3 regions of the Lentzea sokolovensis genome follow, and region 1 is predicted to be linked to each of the others. Evidence: riboswitches for the same ligand, from Rfam matches in the RefSeq annotation. Region 1 holds a riboswitch; each other region holds the start of a gene.

Evidence for each region. A riboswitch is a leader RNA that binds a small molecule or an ion and turns the genes downstream of it on or off. The one in region 1 is predicted to bind S-adenosylmethionine.
Region 2: it holds a riboswitch for S-adenosylmethionine, as region 1 does, so the genes downstream of both, thrC (threonine synthase) here and SK854_RS23895 (aminotransferase class V-fold PLP-dependent enzyme) in region 1, are expected to answer to the same signal.
Region 3: it holds a riboswitch for S-adenosylmethionine, as region 1 does, so the genes downstream of both, SK854_RS14660 (methionine ABC transporter ATP-binding protein) here and SK854_RS23895 (aminotransferase class V-fold PLP-dependent enzyme) in region 1, are expected to answer to the same signal.

Annotation. Positions count from the first base shown of each region.
Region 1 covers NZ_JAXAVU010000010.1:410,388-412,645, reverse strand. The annotation lists gene SK854_RS23900 (potassium/proton antiporter) at 1-1,203, shown strand, start outside; SAM riboswitch class IV at 1,277-1,391, shown strand; gene SK854_RS23895 (aminotransferase class V-fold PLP-dependent enzyme) at 1,429-2,258, shown strand, end outside.
Region 2 covers NZ_JAXAVU010000019.1:8,539-10,796, forward strand. The annotation lists gene holA (DNA polymerase III subunit delta) at 1-947, opposite strand, end outside; SAM riboswitch class I at 1,026-1,160, shown strand; gene thrC (threonine synthase) at 1,172-2,258, shown strand, end outside.
Region 3 covers NZ_JAXAVU010000008.1:29,493-31,750, reverse strand. The annotation lists gene rsmA (16S rRNA (adenine(1518)-N(6)/adenine(1519)-N(6))-dimethyltransferase RsmA) at 1-533, shown strand, start outside; SAM riboswitch class I at 622-715, shown strand; gene SK854_RS14660 (methionine ABC transporter ATP-binding protein) at 935-1,933, shown strand; gene SK854_RS14655 (methionine ABC transporter permease) at 1,930-2,258, shown strand, end outside.

The DNA of each region.
Region 1 (2,258 bases):
TCCACAGTGGCCGTTGTGGTGAGCGTGGCGGTGACCGGGACGGCGTTGCACTTCCTGCTGGGCCTCGACTGGCGGATGGCGTTGCTGTGGGGCGCGGTGCTGTCGTCCACCGACGCGGCCGCCGTGTTCAGCGTCCTGCGCTCGTTAGGTGTCGGGCCGCGGCTCACGGGCGCGCTCGAACTGGAATCGGGCCTCAACGACGCGCCGGTCTACATCGCCGTCGTGCTGCTGGCCTCGTCGGACGCGATCTCGTGGACCGCGCCGCTGCTGGTGATCTACGAACTGGGCGTGGGCGCGCTCATCGGCGTCGCTCTCGGCTATCTCGGCGGAGCCGGGCTCAGACGCGCGGCACTGCCCTCCACCGGTCTGTACCCGCTCGCCACGGTGGCGGTGTGCGTGATGGCCTACACGGCCGGCGACCTCGCGCACGCCTCCGGATTCCTCGCCACCTACGTCGCCGCGCTGGTCCTGGGCAACGCCCGCCTGCCGCACCGCGCCGACACCCTCTCGTTCGCCGAAGGTCTCGGCTGGCTCGCCCAGATCGGGCTCTTCGTGCTGCTCGGCCTCTACGCCTCGCCGTCGAGGCTGCTCGACGTGCTGTTCCCCGCCCTGGTCGCGGGCGTGGTGCTGACGTTCGTGGGCCGGCCGCTGTCGGTGTTCCTCGCCTCGCTGCCGTTCAAGGTGCCGTGGCGGGAACAGGTCTTCCTGTCCTGGTCGGGGCTGCGCGGCGCGGTGCCGATCGTGTTCGCGCTGATCCCGCTGATCCAGGGGGTCGAGGGCGCGCGCGAACTGGTCGACGTGGTGTTCGTGCTGGTCATCGTGCTGACGGTGGTGCAGGGCACGACACTGCCGTTCCTCGCCCGGCGCCTCGGGCTGGTGAAGGCGGGGGAGGCGCAGGAGGTCCAGGTCGACTCCTCGCCGCTCGACGAGCTGGGCGCCGAACTGCTGCAGGTGCACATCCAGCGCGGGTCGAAGCTGCACGGCGTCTACATGACCGAACTGCGGCTGCCGATCGGCGCCACGGTGAGCCTCGTGGTGCGCTCGGGAAAGAGTTTCACGCCACAACCGACGACCCGGCTGCAGACGGACGATCAGTTGCTCATCGTCACCACCGAGGAAGCGCGCGATGCCGCTGAGCGGCGCGTACGTGCCGTCGACCGCGCCGGTCGCTACGCACGGTGGAAGGGCGAGTCCGGCGATTAGTCGGTCACCGATGCTTCTCAGCATCTGAATCAGGTGTCGACGGGCGCGGCAGCCTCCGCTAACGTCGTCGGCAGGTCATGAGAGCCAGCGTCAAGCCCAAGCTTGCTGGCCGGCAACCCTCCAACCGCGGTGGGGTGCCCTTGGTGAGGACCTGGTCCGGCGCGTGGGGCGCCGGTCAAGCGCGGGCCTTCGCTGGACGGGGCCCCTGGCCTCGGAGGCAGCTCGATGACGCTCGCGATCACCCCTGGAACCACCACCGCCGTTCCGGCTGTCGTCGGCGCTGACCTGCGGGTTCCGCTCGTCACCGGAGAGCGCGTCACCTACGCCAACCTCGACCACGCCGCCTCGGCGCCCTGTCTGCAGGAGGTGCGCGACGCCGTCGACGAGCTGCTGCCCTGGTACGCCAGCGTGCACCGCGGCGCCGGGTTCGCCTCGCAGGTCTCGACCCGCGTCTACGAGCAGGCCCGCGACCGCATCCGCCGTTTCGTCGGGGCGCACTCCTCCGACACCGTCGTCTTCACCCGCAACACCACCGATTCGCTGAACCTGTTGGCGCGCAGCGTTCCCAAGAACACCGCCGTCGTCCTGTTCGACAGCGAGCACCACGCGGCCCTGCTGCCGTGGAGGGGCCCCAACGTTCAGCGTGTTCCCGCACCGTCTTCGTCTGGCGCCGCAGTGGTCGCGCTGGACCGGGCGTTGGCCGCCGCCCCGGTCGGCCCTCGGCTCGTGATCGTCACCGGGGCGTCCAACGTCACGGGGGAGCTGTGGCCGGTCGCCGCGCTCGCGAAGGTCGCCCGCCGGCACGGCGCGCGGATCGCGCTCGACGCGGCCCAGCTCGCCCCGCACCGTCCGATCAACGCCCGTGAGCTGGGCGTCGACTACATCGCGTTCTCGGGCCACAAGATCTACGCGCCGTTCGGCGCGGGCGTGTTGGTCGGCCGCGCGGACTGGCTGCAGCAGGCCCAGCCGTACCTGGTCGGCGGCGGTGCGACCTCGAAGGTGACCGACCACGGCGACCGTCTCGGGGTGGCCTGGTCCGCCGTGCCCGAGCGGCA
Region 2 (2,258 bases), on a different contig from region 1:
AGCACGGCACGTTCCAGCGCGTAGTCGGCGTCGGCCGCCACGCCCTTCACGTCGGCGTTGAGCCCCGCGACCACCTGCATCGCGTCGGCGAGCCCCGCCTGGTCCCAACCACGCGACTGGGCCTGCGCCTTCTTGATCTTCCACGGCGGCATGCCGAGCGGACCGGCCAGGCTGAACGGGTCGGCGCGCCCCACCGCGGTCACGCGTGCGACCGTGCGCACCGCGTCCGCCAACGCGTCCGCGACCAGCACGTGCGGCACGCCGAGCTGCATGGCCCAGCGCAACGCCTCCATGGCACCCGCCCGGTCACCGACAACGGCTTTCTCCGCGACGGCGAACCCCGTCACCTCGGCCTTGCCCTGGTGGTAGCGGCGGATCTCCTCGACCGTCACCTTGCCGTCGGTGTCGGAAACGAGCTGCGACGAGGCCGCCGCGAGCTCGCGCAGGTTCGTGCCCACGGCGTCGATGAGCGTGGCGACGGCGTCCGGGTCGATCTTGCCGCCCGCCCGCCGCACCTCGTTGCGCACGAACGCCTCGCGCTCAGCGGACTTGGTGACCTTGGCACACTCCGTGACCACGGCACCGGCCTTCTTCAGCTGTCCGGGCAGGTCCTTGGCCGCCTTGCTGCGACCACCGCCCGTGTGCACGACGACGAGCGTGACCCCGTCCGCGGGCGCCTTGACGTAGGAGAGCACCGTGTCGGCGACCTCCTTGCTGATGTCCTGCCCGTTCTGCAGGACGATCACGCGCCCCTCCGCGAACAGCGACGGACTCACCAGTTCGGCCAGCTCCGGAGCCGTGAGATCAGTCACCTGGACGCGGGTCAGATCGGCGGTCGAATCGACCTCGCGGGCAGCCTCGAGAGCCGCCCGAACAGCACGTTCGACCAGCAACTCCTCCTCGCCGATGACGAGGTGCAGTGACTCCGGTGCGCTCACGCTCCGCATCTTCCCACGTCCCGAATCGTGGACGTTGGTGGCTGACCACCGGACGGGTGCCGTACGTTGGTAGCCACAACTGAACACCGCTCATCCAGAGGGGCAGAGGGAACGGCCCGACGAAGCCCCGGCAACCGGCGTCACCGCTGTGCGCAGAACTGCGCGTAGAAGACGATCACGGTGCCAATTCCGACCCGTTCGATTTCGCGGGAAAGATGAGGAGATACCTCGCGATGACTGCTGTCTCTGTGCCTACGAGCACCAAGTTCGACCTCGGCCCCGCCCGCGCGCTGCTGTGCCGTGAGTGCGGAAATGAAACGCCTCTCGCTCCTGAGTACGCCTGTCTCGAGTGTTTCGGGCCGCTGGAAGTGGCCTACGACTTCGGGAAGATCCGGCGCGAGGACATCGAAGCCGGCCCCAGGTCGATCTGGCGCTACCGCGGCCTTCTCCCTGTTCCGTCCACTGTGGAACAGCACCCGAACACCGATCCCGGCGGCACCCGCCTGGTCGAGGCGCACAACCTCGCCAAGGCCCTGGGCGTCCGCAAGATCTGGGTGAAGGACGACACCGGCAACCCCACCCACTCGTTCAAGGACCGCGTCGTCGGCGTAGCGCTCGCCGCCGCCCGTGAACTCGGCTTCAAGGTGCTGGCCTGCCCGTCCACCGGCAACCTGGCGAACGCCGTCGCCGCGGCCGCCGCCCGCGCGGGCTGGAAGTCGGTCGTTCTCGTTCCCTCCAATCTTGAGCGCGCCAAGATCCTCATGAGCGCCGTGTACGACGGCGCCCTGATCGCCGTCGACGGCAACTACGACGACGTGAACCGCCTCGCCCAGGAACTCGCCGCGGAGAACGAGGACTGGGCGTTCGTGAACGTCAACGTCCGCCCGTACTACGCGGAAGGCTCGAAGACGCTCGGCTACGAGGTCGCCGAACAGCTCGGCTGGCGCCTGCCCGACCAGATCGTCGTGCCGATCGCGTCCGGCTCGCAGCTCACCAAGGTGGACAAGGCGTTCCGCGAACTCGGCCAGCTCGACCTGGTCGAAGCGACGCCGTACAAGGTGTTCGGCGCGCAGGCCACCGGCTGCTCCCCGATCTCGGCCGCCTTCAAGGCGGGCCACGACGTCATCCGCCCGGTCCGCCCGGACACGATCGCCCGCTCGCTGGCGATCGGCGCACCGGCCGACGGCCCGTACGTGCTCGACGCCGTGCGCCGCACCAACGGCGCCATCGACGACGTCACCGACGAAGAGGTCGTCGAGGGCATCAAGCTGCTCGCCCGCACCGAGGGCATCTTCGCCGAGACCGCCGGCGGCGTGACCG
Region 3 (2,258 bases), on a different contig from region 1:
TCCTCAAGGACGCCATGAAAGTCACCCAAGAAGACCTGCCGGTCCTACCGACCGCGATCGTCGCGAACCTCCCGTACAACGTCGCGGTCCCGGTGGTGCTCCACCTCCTGGCCGAACTCCCGAGCCTCCAAAAGGGCCTCGTCATGGTCCAGGCCGAGGTGGCCGACCGGATGGCCGCGAAGCCCGGCAGCAAGATCTACGGCGTCCCGAGTGTGAAGCTCGCCTGGTACGCGGAGTCCAAGAAGGCCGGCTCCATCGGCAAGAACGTCTTCTGGCCGGCGCCCAACGTCGACTCGGGCCTGGTGTGGTTCCAGCGCCACGAAAAGCCGCTGTCCACAGTGGACCGGAAGAAGCTCTTCTCGATCGTCGACGCCGCTTTCGCGCAGCGCCGCAAGACGCTGCGAGCCGCCCTCAAGGGCTGGGCCGGCAACCCGGGAAACATTGACGAACTGCTCGCCGAAGCGGGTGTGGATCCCCAGCAGCGGGGCGAGCAGCTGAGCGTGATCGACTTCATCCGGATCGCCGAGGTCTAGGCCGGGGATCCTTCGGCCAACAGTGTGATCTGTCGAACGAATCGGAATCTGGCTTGCGCAACCGAACGTCCGTCCGGTTGACTGCTACTTGCCATCCGGAGCGACTGAGAGACCTGGCTCTACGACGTCGCAGCAACCACCCGCTGGATGCGGGCAGGTGCTAACGCCAGGACCGATGGAGGAGCACCATGGGTACCGTGCGAATGCTGACGCGCCGTCGAGTCATCGACCAGTGCCGTCGCTCGTCTTCTGCATGTCGTCGCCACCTCGTCTAAGGCGCCTTTTCAGAGTCCTTTGACGCGCACTCAGTCATCGAGTGGCGCACACCTGAGCAGAAACTTCGACCGCGCACGTCCGTCTCAATCGGACAGTGTGCTGTCGCGCGCAGCCGTGGAGCAGACGTGATCACTGTCGAAAACCTCACCAAGTCCTTCCAGGGCGTCAGTGCCCTCAACGGCGTGACCCTCGACGTCGAGGCCGGAACCGTGCTCGGCGTCGTCGGCCCGAGTGGCGCCGGCAAGTCGACGCTCGCCCGGTGCGTCGCGCTGCTGGAGCGTCCCGACTCGGGTGCGATCCGCGTCGACGGCACCGACATCACCAGCCTCGACGGGTCGGCCCTGCGTGCCGCCCGCCGCCAGATCGGCGTTGTGCCGCAAGGGGATTCGCTTCTCCGTCAGCGCACGGCCGCCGGCAACATCGCACTGCCGCTGGAGTCCGCGGGCATCCCCGGACCGCAGCGCCGCACCCGTGTGGGCGAGCTGCTGGACCTCGTCGGGCTGACCGACAAGGCCGCCTCCTACCCCGACCAGCTGTCCGGCGGGCAGCGTCAGCGCATCGCCGTGGCACGCGCCCTCGCCGCCAACCCGTCCGTGCTGCTCGCCGACGAGCCGACCAGCGCTCTGGACCCGGAGACCACCGGTTCCGTGCTGACCGTGCTCGACCGTGCGCGCGCCGAGCTGGGTGTGACCGTTCTCGTCGTCACGCACGACATGGGCGTGGTCCGCAAGATCTGCGATGACGTCGCTGTGCTGGAGCAGGGCCGCGTCGTCGAGCACGGCAAGGTTCTGGACCTGGTCAACGACGTCGCGAGCCGCACGAGCAGTGCGCTGCTGCCCGCCGTCGACCTGAACCCGATCAACGAGAGCAGCTACGACCGCGTCGCGGACGTCGTGCTCGTCGGGTTCGCCGCGGTCGGCGCGTTGCTGCCTGAGGCCGCGCACCGGTTCGGCGTCGAGCTGAACATCGTCGGCGGCGGTCTGACGCGCCTGGGCGAGACCCCGGTCGCGCGTTTCCGGCTCGGCCTGAACGGCGAGCGCTCGGACTCCGCCCTGGAGTGGATCGGCGAGGCCGGCGGCTCGGTGCAGAGGTCCCTGAAGGGCCCCCAGGGAGTAGCTGCGTGAGGTCTGCAACACCCTGGTCCGACGTTCTTTCGTTCCTCCTCGAAGCGACCGGCGAGACGCTGTACATGGTCGGCGTCTCCACCGTCATCGCCACGGTTTTCGGAGTTCCCGTAGGTGTCTGGCTGCAGCTCACCGCCAAGGGCGGGTTGCGGCCGAACACCGCGGTGCACAGGATCCTGAGCTTCGTCACCGACCTGGGCCGCTCGATGCCGTTCATCGTGCTGCTCGTCGCGCTCACGTCGGTCACCCGCCTCATCGTCGGCGGCTCCATCGGCAGCACGGCGGTCATCGTTCCGCTGGCCGTGGGAGCGATCCCGTTCGTGGG